4 regions of the Hymenobacter sediminicola genome follow, and region 1 is predicted to be linked to each of the others. Evidence: riboswitches for the same ligand, from Rfam matches in the RefSeq annotation. Region 1 holds a riboswitch; each other region holds the start of a gene.
The links. Region 1 has a riboswitch for S-adenosylmethionine ahead of H4317_RS12150 (homoserine dehydrogenase). Riboswitches for the same ligand answer to the same signal wherever they lie in the genome.

Region 1 (4,212 bases):
GAGGCTACACCGCCGCCTGTTTGCCGGCCGTTCTTTTCAGTTTCCCCGAACCATAGATACAGCCGTGCAGGATCCGGTTTTCCGGGCGTTGCTGCTACTGGGCATCATCCTGCCTTATGTCGTTGCATTGGTGATTAATACGTTGGTTTTCAAGCTGGATTATGCTTCCGGGCGCTATACCTGGACACTGGCACTACATACCAGCCTGAGCATCCTGTACTACCAGGCCAGCCTCCGTGCTGCGTCCAAGAAAAAACGTTCTTAGCTCTACTTACTATGAAAAAAGATCTTCTTTTTCCTTTGCTGACTTGGTCCCTGCTGACATCGTTGGTATACCTGGCAATGCTTTATGCGGTATTCTACAACTGGATGGATGCTGATACCGGATTATTCCGCGACGACAAGATGATTCTGCTGCCTGTGGTACCGGGGCTGCTGATGCTGCTGGCGGAAGGACTGCTCCACACATTTCCAATCTACCAGCACCGCGCAGAGGCGTTCCGCAACCACCTGAATCCAGTAAAAGGCATCTGGCTGCTGCTAGTGCTTTCATTGGGCACGTTGGTGTTCTGCTTTTCCCTCGATCTGCTTTACTGCCAGTTTGTGGATGCCAGCATTCCGCAGACCTACGCCGAAACCGTGGCCCAGATGTCGCTGAAAGGCGGGCGTGTCCCCGACGATTCTGTTGTTCGCTCGTTCGCGCAACTTCCTTTTTTCGCGCAGAACATCTTCATGAACATCATTTCCATCATTTTGGGCAACGTGCTGGCCCTCATGATTGGCCGTAGTATTGCGAAGCCCCTAGTGCCACAGCTCACTTGAGGCCTTATTCCGGCACCCAGAGTAAGCAGCCAAGCAGTACGCCTGAACTTCTGTTCTGAAGGCTGAAACGAAAAAGGGCCGGACGGCTTCTGGCACTTGTGCCGAAACCGCCCGGCCCTTTTTCTATTGCGTATTTCCGATGGCACCAGCGGCAGCTTCTACTGCTTGTCTACTGCTTGGGCAGCCCGCAACGAGCCCGGTAGCCGCACGACACAAATACCTGGCTCCCGCAGCCAGCGGGCCTGCGCCAACTGTTCTAGCCCAATAGTACCGGTCAGGTAGTGGCCCCGCACATCGGATTGGAACTGCTCATGCACGCGGCTAAAATCGGCCGGGTCTGGGGCTGTTTCCGCCGTAAACGTAACCAGTACTTCCACCTCAGCAGCGGCGGCCCCCAACGCCAGATGGGTTTGCTGGCGCAGTTTTTTGTACTCGTAGCGGTAGCCATAGGTGAGGGCCGACAGGTCGCTGAGCACGGCCGAAGCGGTAGGAAAAGCCCCGGCACCGCGGCCCAGAAAAAACTGCCGGTCGGCGAAACTGCTTTGGGTGATGAGGCCATTGTATTCGTCGTGCACATGCGCTAGTTCGTGCTCCGGCTTCACCAGGGTAGGCAGCACCGCCGCCGCAATAGTGCCGTTGGGCAAGCGCCGCGCTTCTGCCACCAGCTTCAGAGCATAGCCTTGTTCCTTCGCATACGCCGTAGCCAGTGGGCTTAGCCTGTCGATGCCAAGCGTAAGCAGTTGCTCAGGGGCCACTACCAGCCCAAAGGCATGGGCTAGCAGCAGCACCAGCTTGTTGCGAGCATCAAGACCTTCCACATCCAGAGCGGGGTTGCTCTCGGCGAAGCCCAAGGCCTGCGCTTGGCTTAATGCCTGCCCAAACGACAAGGCGTCGCGGTGCATGGCCGTAAGAATGTAATTGGTGGAGCCGTTGATGATACCTTCCACCGACTCCAGCAAATCCGTGTCGTAGTACTCTTCCAGATTGCGGATTACGGGCAGGCTGGCACAAGCAGCTGCTTCGTAGAGGAGCGGCGTGCCCGTTTCACGCTGCAACTCAATAAGCTCCCCCAGATGCTCAGCCAGCATCTTTTTGTTAGCCGTTACGACTGCTTTACCCCGGCGCAGTGCCTCGGTCACAATGAGGTAGGCTTCGTCAGCATCGTCAATCAATTCTACTATTACGTCCAACGCAGGGTCGTCGAGCAAGTCGTGGCGGCTGAAGGTAAACAGGCCTGGAGGCAACGTACGCGGCTTAGCGCGGTCCTTCACCCCGATACGCCCGATGCGGGCCCGCAGGCCCGGCGTACGCTCCAGTACCGTGTGCAGCCCCTGCCCTACCACTCCGAAGCCAAACAGCCCGATATTGATGTTTTTACGCAGCATATTCAATACCTAAACAGTCCAGGAAAACAAACCAGAAGTAGCCAGCCCAGGCCATAGTAGGGCAACATCAGCACAGGTTTTCTTTCCGAATGCCTGAGCAGCGGCAGTGGTAGCAGGTTGAGAACAGCATGTGGTACGCATAGGAAAAGGACGTATTGAGGTGAATGAAACGCCTCCCCTACCAAAGCACCTGATCAAGATTCCTTACCGAAATGGGCATAAAAAAAGCCCTTCCGATAAGTCAGAAGAGCCGCACCCGCAGCAGCGGGGCATCATTCAGCTTATCTTCTCCCAAGCCTGCCGTAGCACGCCTGAAACAGGATTTAGCACCTGGTATTGCTACTGGTTGCTAAGGCATCATAGGGCCTGTCCCTCCGCCTTTCTTGATAAGTACTCCGTGAAAGGAGCGCACGGCAAATATACAACCCGAAGCAGCAGACGCAAGTAGGTATACCTGCACTAGACATTTGCAGCGCGGCAACCAATGGCATTGGCCGGCGTTGTGGCTTTCTGTTACCTTTGAGTCCGCAAATTCCCCACCCAATACTCCAACCCCTACCCCAACCGCATGGCACGAGTGGAAATGACGATGCCCAAGATGGGCGAATCCATCATGGAAGGCACCGTCCTGAAATGGCTTAAACAAGTTGGCGACACCATCGAGCAGGATGAATCCGTGCTTGAAGTAGCAACCGACAAAGTTGATACCGAAGTGCCTGCCATTCATGCCGGCGTGCTGCAGGAAATTCTGGTGCAGGAAGGCCAGGTAGTAGCCGTAGGCGCTCCTATTGCTATTGTGGAAACTGATGCAGCCAATGCTGGTGCTTCTGCTCCGGCAGCTGCCCAAGCCACTGCTACCTCCTCCGACAACGGCGTGGCGGCAGTGCCCTATCTGCCCGAAGCCGGCGACCCACAGGCCAACCAAGCGCAGGCAGTGAGTGCCCCAGCCGCTCAGCCGCAGCCGGGCCGCTTCTATTCGCCGCTGGTGCTCAGCATTGCCCGCGAAGAAGGCATTTCGATGGCCGACCTAGAGTATCTGCCCGGTACTGGTAGCGAAGGCCGGGTCACGAAGAAAGATATTCTTGACTATGTAGCTGGCGGCAAGAAGCCACTTGGTGCTGCACAGGCGGCGGCAGCTCAACCAGCAGCTCAGCAGGCCCCCGCTACTCCTGCTCTTCAGGCAGCAGTTCCGGCAGCACAGCCAGTAGCCCAAACACCAGCGGCAGCGCCCAAAGCGGCGCCCTCAGTAAGTGGAAACCAGGAACTGATTGAGATGGACCGGATGCGCAAAATGATTGCGCAACGCATGGTTGACTCTAAGCGCATCTCGCCCCACGTTACTTCCTTCGTAGAGGCCGACGTGACGGACATCGTGAACTGGCGCAACAAGCACAAGGATGGCTACAAGAAGCGCGAGGGCGAAAACCTCACCTTCACGCCCATCTTCATCCAGGCCATTGCGCGCGCTATCCAGGACTTCCCGAACATCAACGTATCGGTAGAAGGCGACTACATCATCAAGAAGCGTGACATCAACGTGGGTGTAGCGGTGGCGCTGCCTTCCGGCAACCTCATTGTGCCCGTGATTCACAACGCCGACCAGCTTAACCTCAACGGCTTGAGCAAGCGGGTGAATGACCTCGCCAACCGCGCCCGCGCCAACAAGCTGAAGCCCGAAGATCTGGAAGGCGGCACCTACACGGTATCCAACGTCGGCTCATTCGGCAACGTGATGGGCACGCCCATCATCATGCAGCCACAGGTAGCCATCATGGCTGTTGGCGCTATCAAGAAGAAGCCGGCCGTCATCGAAACTCCGCAGGGCGACTTGATTGGCATTCGCCACTTCATGTTCCTGAGCCACAGCTACGACCACCGCGTGGTAGATGGCTCGCTCGGTGGCCAATTCGTGCGTCGCGTGGCCGACTACCTGGAGCAATTCGACCCGAATACGGCTATTTAGGTTGCCTCATTTACTGGAAAGCCCGTCGTTCCGGCGGGCTTT
Region 2 (4,212 bases), 140 kb from region 1:
CTCCCGCCGACCAACCTGCCCGTGACGAACTGTATGCTTGGCAGCGCCGGATGCAGCAGCCTCCTTCGCTGCTGAACCGGGTGGCGCGGCGTGTGCAGGCGCGGTTGAATGCGTTGCTACCGGAAAAGGTGCACGCGGCTATTACCTCGGCTATCAAGCAGATGGTGCGCGGCGTGTTGTTTGGCTCCGAGTATGTCACGCAGAAGCCACTTCTTACGGGCACGCTGGCGGAGCGCGAAGAGGCCGTGCAACGCCGCATCCGGGCCTACCGCAATACAGCCGCCGCCGAAGGAGCCGTGACGGGCGCCGGTGGCTTCCTGCTCGGCCTCGCCGATTTTCCGCTGCTGCTCAGCATCAAGCTCAAGCTGCTTTTCGATGTGGCCGCCCTCTACGGCTACGATGCGCGCGACTATTCCGAGCGGGTTTATCTGTTGCACATTTTCCAGCTGGCCTTCAGCAGCCAGCACACCCGCAATGAAACCTACCAGCGCCTTGCCACCTGGGAAACCTACCGCCACACGCTTCCGCCCGACGTGCACGACTTCGATTGGCGCACCTTCCAGCAGGAGTACCGCGACTACATCGACCTCGCTAAAATGGCCCAGCTGGTACCCGTTATTGGGGCGGCAGTAGGAGCAGTGGCTAACTACCGCCTTCTGGAGCAGCTTGGCGAAACCGCTATCAACTGCTACCGCATGCGCTGGTTTGAGGGCCAAGAACCGAAAAAGGAGTTGTCATCCTGAGCGGAGCGAAGGACCTTATCACGCCCCCACAAGTATCAACGGCGTCGGGCATAACAAGGTCCTTCGCTCCGCTCAAGATGACTCGGTATTTTCAAAATACCAAAGCACAAAAGAGCCCCGCCAATGCTGGCGGGGCTCTTTGCTTATTCACTGCGAAAACTAACCTTTGGCTTTGCGGTGGCCTTTGTGCTTTTCGGCTTTTTCAGCGCGCAGCTGGGCGTATTTGGTGTACTGCTCGGCACTCAGGATTTGTTTGAGCTGCGCTTCGTACCGCTCCTTGCCAGCCTTCATTGCCTGATGGCGCTGGGTTTTGTCGGTGGTGGCAAGCTGGGCGCGCTTGGCCTCCATTTCCTTGTACCGGACAATGTGCAGCTCACGCACTTGTGCCGTCTGAGCGGCGGATAAACCCAACTCCTTTGCGAGGCGTTGCGCGGCGTGGTCGGCGCGCTGTTCGGGTGTTTTTGGCGTTTTGCCGGCCTGCTCCATTCTGGCCTTGCGGTCGGGTTTGGTGGTAGCTGTCTGGGCTGAAGCTACACTAACCGAAAAGGCAAAAACAGCGAGCAGAACGAGAGGATTTTTCATGACAGAGGTATTAGAATTGTTGAATTTGAGAAAAGAGGCACTTGCGCTTTGAGGGCAGTTTTTGTGCTTGTGGAATGCCTATACGCAACTCAGATGCCAGTTTTTTCAAATAGAATAGTTCGGGTGAAATAAAAAAAAGTCAATAGTGGGGTTAAACTTTACCTGCAATGTGTGGTCGGCTCTTCGCAAGGTGGCTATGGAAGTACCACACGCCGGTTTGTAAATGCACGTCGGCCGAACGTACCTTTGCCGCATCAATTCTTTACCGACAAAGGATTGTTTTTATACAGAGGCGCTGAGAGACAGGCTCTATGAAGCGTCGGCAACCACCCGGATACTGCCGGAACGGTGCCAATTCCTGACCATATAAAAACAAGTTGCCGTGGATTTCCTGCCTCGCCTTACTGCCCGTTTCGTTGTTTCTGCTGCTTTCCGGCGCCTACCTATGGAGGCCCGGGGCTGTTGTAGCACAGGCTGTTGTTGCTGCTGAGTGCACCTGGAATTGCTGATCGGGTCTATCCCTTGTCGGTTGGTAATGGGCTAGGCTGATGCCTGCCTGCGTTTTCTTCCCCTGTATTTTCTGGCTGCCCGGCCCGCTTGCCTAGCTGGCATGCGGCTCTGCGCTTCTGCCCGTGGCAGATGGCGCCGGCCTGTTCACTGATCCGCGAAGCTGCGCTTCGTGCTGCCCTATTGTATGCTTAAAAAATCATTGGAACTGCTGCGGCAGGAAGCGGCTGAAACGGGCGCTAACACTCTCAAACGAAGCCTGAACGGCTTCAATCTCATCACCATCGGCATTGGTGTTATCATCGGGGCGGGCCTGTTCTCCCTCACCGGTATTGCGGCCGCCAACAATGCCGGGCCGGCCGTTACGCTTTCCTTCATTGTGGCGGCGGTGGGTTGTGCGTTTTCAGCGCTGTGCTACGCCGAATTTGCCTCCATGGTACCTGTGTCCGGCTCAGCCTACACCTACGCCTACGCCACTATGGGTGAGCTGTTTGCCTGGATTATCGGTTGGGACTTGGTGCTGGAATACTCGGTGGGGGCTGCCACGGTAGCCATCAGTTGGTCGCAGTACCTGCTCAAATTCTTGAGCAAATACGGTATCAACCTGCCACCGCAGCTCGTGCTTTCCCCTTTCGAAACGGCCAAGCTCGCCGATGGAAGCATCGTACACGGCTTTGTGAACGTACCGGCCATGCTCATTGTGCTGGCCATTACCATGATTATTATTCGTGGCACGCAAGGCTCAGCGTGGTTCAATGCGCTGGTAGTCACGCTGAAAGTGGCCGTGGTGCTGGTGTTTATCGGGCTGGGGTGGCAATACATTGATCCGGCTAACTACCAGCCATACATTCCGCAGAATACGGGTGTATTCGGCGAGTTTGGCTGGAGCGGCATTCTGCGCGGGGCCGGCGTAGTATTCTTCGTGTTCATCGGCTTCGATATTGTGGCTACTATGGCGCAGGAGACCAAGAATCCACAGCGCAATATGCCCATCGGCATCATTGGCTCGCTGCTGGTGTGTACGGTGCTGTTTGTGCTTTTCGGCCACGTGATGACCGGCCTAGCTAACTACACCGAGTTCAAGGACAGTGCGGCGCCAGTGGCCATTGCCATCGAAAAAACGCCGTATGCCTGGCTGTCGTCGGCCGTGATTCTGGCCATTATCATCGGCTACACGTCCGTGATTCTGGTGGATTTGCTGGGGCAGAGCCGCGTATTTTTCTCCATGGCGAAGGACGGCCTGCTGCCGCCGGTTTTCGCCCGCATTCACGAGCGGTTCCGCACGCCATTGCAGTCGAATCTTTTGCTGGGGCTGTTTATTGCGCTGTTTGCCGGCTTCGTGCCCATTTCGGTAGTGGGCGAGATGACGAGCATCGGCACGCTGCTGGCCTTTGTAATGGTGTGCGTGGGCATCCTGATTATGCGCAAGAAAGAGCCTAACGCGCCGCGCGGCTTCCGCACGCCGTTCGTGCCGCTGGTGCCCATTCTCGGCATCCTGACCTGCGTGCTGATGATGGTGTCGTTGCCGTGGGAAACGTGGCTGCGGCTGGCCGTGTGGCTGGCTATCGGCCTAGGCATCTATTTCGGGTACGGCCGCAAGCACAGCAAGCTGGGGAATGCCGAAGACGCGAGCCGGTAGGCGAAGAGCGGGAAAGAGTGTTCCGCTATGGCACTCTTTCCCACACTTCGCCCGCTTTGCTGACCATCTTCACCATTCCCGCGCGGCGGTCGTAGTACAGTTCCTGCATGAAAGAGGAAGGTGCCGATGGGCAAGAGGGTCCTCTATCTGTGCCAATGAATGCAATGACATCGTTGTACTGCCGGCCCCGGACTGTGATCTGCATAAATGGACCATTCAAGTTCTCACCGCGTGGGAACTTCAAACCCCAACAATTGAAATAGTCGCTGTTCAAATTCGTATTGCCAACAAACCCGTACCACATTCCTTCCACGTAAAACTGGCTTCGATTCTTGTCGTATCCCCCGGATATCGAATTTGAAAGCATCGCAGCGTCACGATGAAATTGTATTTCCTGTGTTCCGCGCATGCTATCAGTGGCACTCAACCAAACAGTTACTCGGTCGTGGTAGCTCAAAAGTTTAGGTGTACCACTAGGTATTCCAGGAGGGCCGTATTCTCTTTTATCAGCTTTATTTTGTTGATAGACTTTGTTGACTCGATACCCTCGCTGTACGCCTTGCTGGTTCTCAAATCTCCAGACTTCGCCTTCCTGCGCGGATAGCCATGGTTTGTCGCTGTCAGTGAAGTGGTAATAAGGTATGCCATCAATCATGCGCAGGCCATCCACTGTTTCCTCCTTTTTACAAGACGAGCTGAGCACGGTGGCCCAACTCAACAGCAGGTACATCAGAATGTGTG
Region 3 (4,212 bases), 1.9 Mb from region 1:
ACCTGGCTGGAGGCAGTAATTCGTACTGTTTATTGCACCACCACTTCCACGCGGCGGTTGCGGGGGCGTTGCTGCGGGTCACGGTTGTCCACTATGGGGTGGGTGCCGCCGTAGCCACGGGCCGTTAGCCGCACCGAGTCGATGCCTTGCTGCACGAGGTACTGCCGCACCACGCGTGCCCGCTGCTCGGACAGGCGCAGGTTGAGAGCAACATCTCCCACATTATCCGTGTGGCCTCCTATTTCGAGGCGCAGTGTAGGCTGAGCCCGCAACGTACGGGCCAATTCATTCAGCACCGGCCGCGACGAGGGCAGCAGTGCAGCTGTACTCTGCGTGAAATACAAGTTAGGCAGCGTAACAGCGGAACCAGCCCGTAATGCACCTAAGTCAGGTAGCGTGGCAGCCGTATCCGTAGTAACGTTGGCACGGGGTGGGGCTACATCCGCCGTTGCTCTGGACTGCGCTACCGCCACCGACCGGCGTGTTTGGCGCGCGGCAGCGGCGGGCCGGGGCGCCGGCTGCACCGCAACAGGTGGCGCGGGTGCGGGTCTGGTGGGCGGGCGAGTGGGTTCAGGAATCGGTTTAGCCGTGGCCGGAAGAGCGGCAAAAAGCTGTTGCTGGCTAACGGGCTGGAATTCAGATGTTGGCTGGTCGGTGCGGCGCCACTGTAGCAGTGCCCTTGACTCCCAGCGGTTCTGAAAATATTCGACTCGCAACGGATAGTAGCGGCCTCCTTCCAGCCGAATGCGCACGGAAGCCGGCACGTGGTCCTGGTCGCGCCAGAAATCGATGAGGCGTTTCCTGCCCAGCCAGAAACGCAGCCCGTCATCCATCACGGTACTGAACTCATACTCGCCGGTTTCAGGCACCAGCAGCCAGCCTTCCCAGCGCACCGAGAAATATTCGGCCTGCACCCCGGGCGCAGGCGGCTTCTTGTCCCAGTTGAAATCAATAGCTGCGTCGGAGCGGGTAAGCACCTTCTGCTCGAAATTCATCCCATTGTAATACGTGCCCTGCAGGCCAGTACCGGCCGGCATTTTCTGTGCCAGGCTATTTCCGGCCCATAGGAGCAGCCCCGGCAGCACAACAGTGTAGAAACGAAGTAGCATAGTCAACCATTAATGGGAAACAGAAACGACCAACTAGGAAACGATACTATATGCCAGCAATTATATTAATTCAGCTCAAAACTTCTTTGCTCTTCCGGCTGGCTCCTGGCTTGCTAGGCCTCTTTTCTACGAATTGAAATTTGAAGATTCCGGTTGTATCTTCGCTGTGTTACTTATCCAGAAAGACCGAGGGACTGGGCCCGACGACGTCTTAGCAACCTGAAATAAAACAAGGTGCTAATTCCCTTTCCAGGGCCTTTGCGGGCAATGGAAGAAGATAAGTACGGAACCGGCCTTCGCGCCCGGCTCTTTCTGGATAGGCACTTTTTGCCGCTGATTCCCCTTAGAAGAGCCGATATGCCGACCGTCCTCCCTGCCTCCGCCACTACTGCGTCTCCCCTCCACGACATCCTGCGTCAGCGCGTGCTGATTCTCGACGGCGCTATGGGCACCATGATTCAGCGCCATACGCTCACGGAGGAGGATTTCCGGGGCACGCGCTTCGCCGACCACCCCAAGCCTCTGCGCGGCAACAACGACCTGCTCAGCCTCACGCGGCCTGATATTATCCGCGGCATTCACGACGAGTATTTCGCGGCCGGGGCCGACATGGTGGAAACCAACACGTTTAGCGGCACCACCATCGCCCAGGCCGACTACGGGCTGGAGCATGTGGTATATGAGCTGAACTACGAGTCGGCGCGGCTGGCGCGGGAGTCGGCTGATGCGTTTACGGCCCTCACGCCCGACAAGCCGCGCTTCGTGGCCGGGGCCGTGGGGCCCACCAACCGCACCGCCAGCCTCTCGCCCGACGTGAACCGCCCCGGCTTCCGGGCCGTGACGTTCGATGAGCTGGCCACCGCCTATCTGGAGCAGGTGCGCGGCCTCGTGGACGGCGGCTCCGACGCGCTGCTCATCGAAACCATCTTCGACACGCTCAACGCCAAAGCAGCTTTGTACGCGGTGCAGAAGTTCTTCGACGAAGGCGGCAAAGTGGTGCCCGTCATGATTTCGGGCACGATTACCGACGCTTCGGGCCGCACCCTGAGCGGGCAGACGGTGGAGGCCTTCTGGAACTCCATCCGCCACCTGCCGCTCTTGAGCGTAGGGCTGAACTGCGCCCTCGGTGCCGACCAGCTGAAGGTGTACATCAAGGAGCTGAGCCGCATTGCCGACGTACACATTTCGGCTTACCCCAACGCCGGCTTGCCCAACGCGTTTGGTGGCTACGATGAGTCGGCCCAGGAATTTGCGGGCGTGGTGGAAGGCTACCTGGCCGACGGACTGGTGACGGTGGTGGGCGGCTGTTGCGGCACCACGCCCCAGCACATCGGTGAGCTGGCCCGGCTGGCGGAGAAATACGCGCCACGGGCGTTACCGGAAGTACCCAAAGCCACCCGCCTGAGTGGCCTGGAACCGTTCGGCGTGTATCCCGACAGTCTGTTCGTGAACGTGGGCGAGCGGTGCAACGTGACGGGTAGCCGAGCCTTCGCCCGCCTCATCCGCACCGGCAACTATGAGCAGGCCCTGCAGGTGGCCCGCGACCAAGTGGAAGGCGGCGCGCAGGTCATCGACGTGAACATGGACGAAGGCATGCTGGACTCGGAGCAGGCCATGACTACGTTCCTGAACCTGATTGCTTCGGAGCCCGACATTTCGCGGGTGCCCGTCATGATTGACTCCTCGAAGTGGAGCGTGCTCGAAGCCGGCCTCAAGTGCGTGCAGGGCAAGAGCATCGTCAACTCCATTTCGCTCAAGGAAGGCGAAGAAGTATTTAAACAGCGGGCCCGTACCGTGCGCCAGTACGGCGCGGCCGTGGTGGTTATGGCCTTCGACGAGAACGGCCAGGCCGACAACTACGAGAAGCGCATCGAAATCTGCCGGCGCAGCTACGATATCCTGGTGAACGAAGTCGGTTTCCCGGCCGAGGACATCATCTTCGACCCCAACATCCTGACGGTGGGCACCGGCATGGAAGAGCACCGCAACTACGCGCTGGACTTCATCGAGGCCGTCCGCTGGATTAAAGCCAACCTGCCCGGCGCCCTCACCAGCGGTGGCGTCTCAAACATCAGTTTCTCCTTCCGCGGCAACGACGTGGTGCGCGAGGCCATGCACTCTTCCTTCCTCTACCACGCCATCCGCGCCGGCCTGGACATGGGCATCGTGAACCCCAGTCAGCTGGCTGTGTACGACGAGGTTCCGAAGGACCTGCTGGAGCTGGTGGAAGACGTGCTCCTGAACCGTCGCCCCGATGCTACTGAGCGTCTCGTGGACTTTGCCGACACGGTGAAGCAGAAGGACAAGGTGGAAGTGGTGGCCGACGCCTGGCGCAGCCTCCCGGTGAAGGAACGCCTGCAACACGCGCTGGTGAAAGGCATTACCGAATTCATCGACCAGGACACCGAGGAGGTGCGGCAGCTGGTGGGCCGCCCGCTGGAGGTGATTGAAGGCCCGCTAATGGCCGGTATGAACGTGGTGGGTGACCTGTTCGGGGCGGGCAAAATGTTTTTGCCCCAGGTGGTGAAATCGGCCCGGGTGATGAAGAAAGCGGTGGCCTACTTGGAGCCCTACCTGCTGGCCGACAAGCAGAGCGGCGACCGGCAAACAGCCGGCAAAATTCTGCTGGCCACAGTGAAAGGCGACGTGCACGACATCGGCAAGAACATCGTGGGCGTGGTGCTGGCCTGCAACAACTTCGATATTGTGGACCTGGGCGTGATGGTGCCGCTGGAACGTATTCTCGACGAAGCCGCCAAGCAGCAAGTGGACGTCATCGGGCTAAGCGGCCTGATTACACCGAGCCTCGATGAAATGGTGTACGTGGCGCAGGAAATGGAGAAGCGCGGCCTGAAAACGCCGTTGCTCATCGGTGGTGCTACCACCTCACGCCTGCACGCCGCCGTGAAGATTGCGCCCAACTACTCCGGACCCATCGTGCACGTCAACGACGCGTCCCGCTCGGTGGGTGTGGCGGCAGCGCTGTTGGGTTCGGCCGATGCGGAGTACGCCCGCACCGTGCGTGAGGAGTACCGCCAGCTCCGTGAAGACTACGCCGGCCGCCAGCGCGACAAAAACTACCTCACCATTGAGGCCGCTCGTG
Region 4 (4,212 bases), 1.1 Mb from region 1:
CTTCTACTTTCCCTTCTTTGCTTCCACAGGAAGCCGTGAAGAGCGAAACCAGCACGAGCAGGCTGGCCAGGTAGCGGAACGGATGGGAGAGGGTTTTCATACGTTTCTTGATGGTTGGTTGGGAGATGAGTACTGCTCTTGATGCACGCGCCAAGCACTGGCTGGCATTGTAGCAGTTGTTGGGCTTCTTACGGCAGCAACCCGCAAGTTGTTCAATACTTCAAAGCCTGAATATGACGCACGGATGCTCATAACTTATTGTTGGCCTTGGCGTAAAAAGCCCTGACCAGCAACCGTTGTGTTTCTCGTCAATCTTTCTCCCTCTCATCCAAAACCAACGCACGACTATGGGACTGTTTGATTTTCTCTCGAATGAAGGCGAAAAAAAGCCCGTTGAGCCCGCTAACAAGCCCGCTGCCGGAGGTGGTACCGATTTTTTCGGCAATGCCAACGCGAATGCTGAGCAAGGTGAAACCTACACCGTAGTAAGCGGTGATTCGCTGTCGAAAATTGCCAAAAACCATTACGGAGATGCTGCCAAATGGCACCAGATCTACGATGCCAACAAAGGCATCATCGGTTCTAATCCCGACCACATTGAGGTAGGCCAAGTGCTTACGATGCCTAAATTATAGATTTCCCCACACAGGAAAAGTTATAAAAGCCACTCAAATCTGAGTGGCTTTTTTATTGCTCTAATTGGCCGAAGACACTTGTTTTACCCCTACTGATCCGGGCACTATCAGTATAGTTCTGCCACCTGGTTTGGATGCCTGTGGTTAGCCTGAGCGTAGATCACCATGCATCTAAAAATCATATTACTTTGATTTATAATATGTTAATAGCATTTTATAAATACTGCTAGCAATCTGTGCTGACACGTAAAATATTTTTCGCAGCTATTGCGGATATCAAATTTGCGCGTATACCTTTGCAACACCAACTCGGTACTCCCCCGCTCGCGGCGGGGCAGTTTTCATAGGATTTATACAGAAGCGGCGAGAGAACAGGCTCCCTGACCCGCTGGCAACCTTCGACCGCGCGAAAGGTGCCAATTCCTGCCCGACCGGCTTTTGCCGACGGGGCATATAACTCGAGTGCCATGGAAAACACCCTCGCTTTCGTTCTGCCGTACCCTGCCGCCCCGGTTGCCTCTTGGCATACCGCCTCGCCGCTGGGTTTCCGCGTTTCTGAGCCTGCCATTGCGGCTTCTACTTCTAGACTGCGAAAGCGCTGTTGCGGCGCGTGTTGTTGCTAGCCTGATTTCCGGTTAGCCAGCGCTCCTGCCTTCCCCAACGCCTATGCCCGGCATTCCCGTGGCGGCCGTTGGCGGACCCTCCCACAGTTTACTGTTTGCCGTGCTGCATCGTCAGCCGATACTGAGGCTGTGGCCCCTGTGCGCATTACAGTAGCCGTTTCAGCGTATTTCACTTCGCTTTTCCTCCTGCTTCTTTCTTAAAATCAAAGACTACTATGTCTACTCCAGCCCTTCATTTCGAGACGCTCCAACTCCACGCCGGCCAGCAGCCCGACCCCGTAACCGGGTCCCGCGCAGTGCCTATTCACCAAACTACTTCCTACGTGTTCAAGAATGCAGAGCACGGCGCCAACCTGTTTGCGCTGAAGGAGTTCGGCAACATCTACACCCGTTTGATGAACCCGACTACCGATGTGTTTGAGCAGCGTATTGCGGCGTTGGAAGGCGGCGTAGCGGCGTTGGCTGTAGCATCGGGGCAGGCCGCGCAGTTCATTGCCCTCAACAACATTCTGCAGGCTGGCGACAATTTTGTGAGTACCACGCATCTGTATGGTGGCACCTACAACCAATTTAAAGTGGCCTTCAAACGGCTGGGCATTGAGGTTCGCTTCGCTGATGGCGACCGGCCAGAAAAGTTTGAGGCACTGATTGATGAGAACACCAAGGCACTCTACCTCGAGACCATCGGCAACCCCAGCTTCAGCGTGCCGGACTTCGAGCGGATTGCGGCCATTGCCAAGAAGCACGACCTGCCACTAATCGTCGATAATACGTTTGGGGCGGGCGGCTACTTGTTCCGGCCCCTGGAGCACGGCGCGCACATCGTGGTAGAATCGGCCACGAAATGGATTGGCGGACACGGCACCAGCATCGGGGGCGTGATTGTGGATGGTGGCACCTATGATTTCGGCAACGGCAAGTTTCCGCAGTTTACGGAGCCGAGTGAGGGCTACCACGGGCTGGTATTCAATGAGGTATTTGGCAAAGGCGGGCCATTCGGCAACATTGCCTTTATTATCCGGGCCCGGGTAGAAGGGCTGCGCGATTTTGGGCCTTCACAAAGCCCATTCAACTCTTTCCTGTTATTGCAAGGCCTCGAAACGCTGAGCCTACGCGTGGAGCGCACTGTGGAAAACACGCTGCGCATCGCGACGTGGCTGGAACAGCATCCGCAAGTGGAAGCGGTGAACTATCCGGGTCTGAAAAGCAGCCCCTATTACGGGCTAGCTCAGAAATACCTGACCCGCGGTGCTGGCGGGGTGCTCACCTTCGCCATCAGAGGCAGCAAGGATACGGCGACTCAATTTATCGACAACCTGAAACTGGTGAGCCACTTGGCCAACGTCGGCGACGCCAAAACGCTCATCATCCAGCCCTCAGCTACTACGCACCAGCAGCTTTCCGAAGCCGAGCAGCGCGCCGCCGGCGTTACGCCAACGTTGCTGCGTTTGTCGGTGGGCATTGAGCACTTCGAAGATATTCGCGCTGATCTGGCGCAGGCGTTTGAGGCGGTGCGCAATGCCGTACCGCAGAAAACCCAGACTTCGGACAGCACGCTGCTGCCGGAGCCGCAACCCGAACATGCCGCTACGCTGGAGGTCTAGAGAGAGGGGTAAAGTCCGGCCGTTTTGAGAGGGCGGCCGGCTTCACCTCCAGACTAGCGGTACGCGGGCAAGAAGCTGCTTTTTTTGTGAGAGAGGGAAGTAGCCCTACTTGTCCGCCCATAGCCGGGGCTGAGCTGGCAGAAGCTGGCTCAGCCTGCGGGCTATACTAATAAAAGGCATTCTGAAGCATGGCTTCAGCTGCATTCCGAAATGGGTATCCGTTTCAATTTCATTTGACGAGTTATGAGCGACGAACCGCACTTCTTCCGGCTGCCCCGTGCTTTACGGCTGGAAAGTGGCGCCGTGCTGCCGCAGGTGGAAGTAGCATACCAGACCTACGGCCACCTCAAGCCCACCCGCGACAACGTGGTATGGGTATGCCACGCCCTGACCGCCAACGCCAACGTGCTGGACTGGTGGCCCGGCCTGTTCGGAGCAAGCTGCTATTTCGACCCTGCGGACTGGTTTATTGTCTGCGCCAATGTGGTGGGCTCTTGCTATGGCAGCACCGGTCCGCTTTCCGTGGACGAAACAACCGGTCTGGCGGCTTATCAGGAGTTTCCGCTTCTCACCGTCCGCGACCTGGTGGCGGTGCATGAGGCGCTACGGGAGCATCTGGCCCTGCACCAAATTCATACCCTAATTGGTGGCTCATTGGGCGGGCAGCAAGCGGTGGAATGGGCGGTGCAGCGGCCGGCCTTGTTTGAAAATCTAGTGCTACTGGCCACCAATGCGCGTCATTCGGCTTGGGGCATTGCGTTCAATGAAGCGCAGCGGCTGGCTATTCTCGCCGACCCAAGTTACTCTACCACTGCTCCCGATGGGGGCGCCGCTGGCCTGCGGGCAGCTAGGGCGGTGGCCCTGCTTAGCTACCGCAGCTATGACGCTTACCAGCGGAGCCAGACCGAGCCCAACGAGGAAGCGCTGGACGACTATAGGGCCAGTTCCTACCAGCGCTACCAGGGCGACAAGCTGGTGGCCCGCTTCAACGCCCACTCCTACGTGGCCCTTTCCCGGACAATGGACACGCACCATGTAGGGCGCGGCCGAAGCGGCATTCGGGCGGCGCTGGAGCGGATTCGGGCCCGTACACTGGTGATTGGTATTACGTCGGATGTGCTATTTCCGCCTGCCGAGCAGCAGTTACTGGCACGCTACATCCAGGGGGCCATGTACGCCGAGATGGACTCGCCCTTCGGCCATGACGGATTCCTGATTGAAACCGCTCAAATCACACATGTACTCGAACGATTTTACGTCCAGACCTATGTTCATTGATTCTGTGCCGTTTACCGGGTTATCGGACGGTTTAACTCAACCAGACTATACTTTTCGCTTCGAGGAGCAACC

Region 2: linked by a shared signal. The riboswitch ahead of H4317_RS11565 (amino acid permease) and the one ahead of H4317_RS12150 (homoserine dehydrogenase) in region 1 are both predicted to bind S-adenosylmethionine.
Region 3: linked by a shared signal. The riboswitch ahead of metH (methionine synthase) and the one ahead of H4317_RS12150 (homoserine dehydrogenase) in region 1 are both predicted to bind S-adenosylmethionine.
Region 4: linked by a shared signal. The riboswitch ahead of H4317_RS16935 (O-acetylhomoserine aminocarboxypropyltransferase/cysteine synthase family protein) and the one ahead of H4317_RS12150 (homoserine dehydrogenase) in region 1 are both predicted to bind S-adenosylmethionine.

Annotation. Positions count from the first base shown of each region.
Region 1 is NZ_CP060202.1:2,842,227-2,846,438, forward strand. It holds gene H4317_RS12140 (hypothetical protein) at 1-265, shown strand, start outside; gene H4317_RS12145 (hypothetical protein) at 301-822, shown strand; gene H4317_RS12150 (homoserine dehydrogenase) at 981-2,207, opposite strand; SAM riboswitch class I at 2,486-2,600, opposite strand; gene H4317_RS12155 (dihydrolipoamide acetyltransferase family protein) at 2,776-4,170, shown strand.
Region 2 is NZ_CP060202.1:2,703,202-2,707,413, reverse strand. It holds gene H4317_RS11575 (EcsC family protein) at 1-743, shown strand, start outside; gene H4317_RS11570 (DUF4890 domain-containing protein) at 903-1,325, opposite strand; SAM riboswitch class I at 1,605-1,698, shown strand; gene H4317_RS11565 (amino acid permease) at 2,020-3,471, shown strand; gene H4317_RS11560 (hypothetical protein) at 3,497-4,212, opposite strand, start outside.
Region 3 is NZ_CP060202.1:215,782-219,993, forward strand. It holds gene H4317_RS00995 (PA14 domain-containing protein) at 30-1,109, opposite strand; SAM riboswitch class I at 1,280-1,393, shown strand; gene metH (methionine synthase) at 1,467-4,212, shown strand, end outside.
Region 4 is NZ_CP060202.1:3,954,138-3,958,349, forward strand. It holds gene H4317_RS16925 (lipocalin family protein) at 1-100, opposite strand, end outside; gene H4317_RS16930 (LysM peptidoglycan-binding domain-containing protein) at 348-635, shown strand; SAM riboswitch class I at 983-1,095, shown strand; gene H4317_RS16935 (O-acetylhomoserine aminocarboxypropyltransferase/cysteine synthase family protein) at 1,474-2,862, shown strand; gene H4317_RS16940 (homoserine O-acetyltransferase family protein) at 3,106-4,140, shown strand; gene H4317_RS16945 (hypothetical protein) at 4,130-4,212, shown strand, end outside.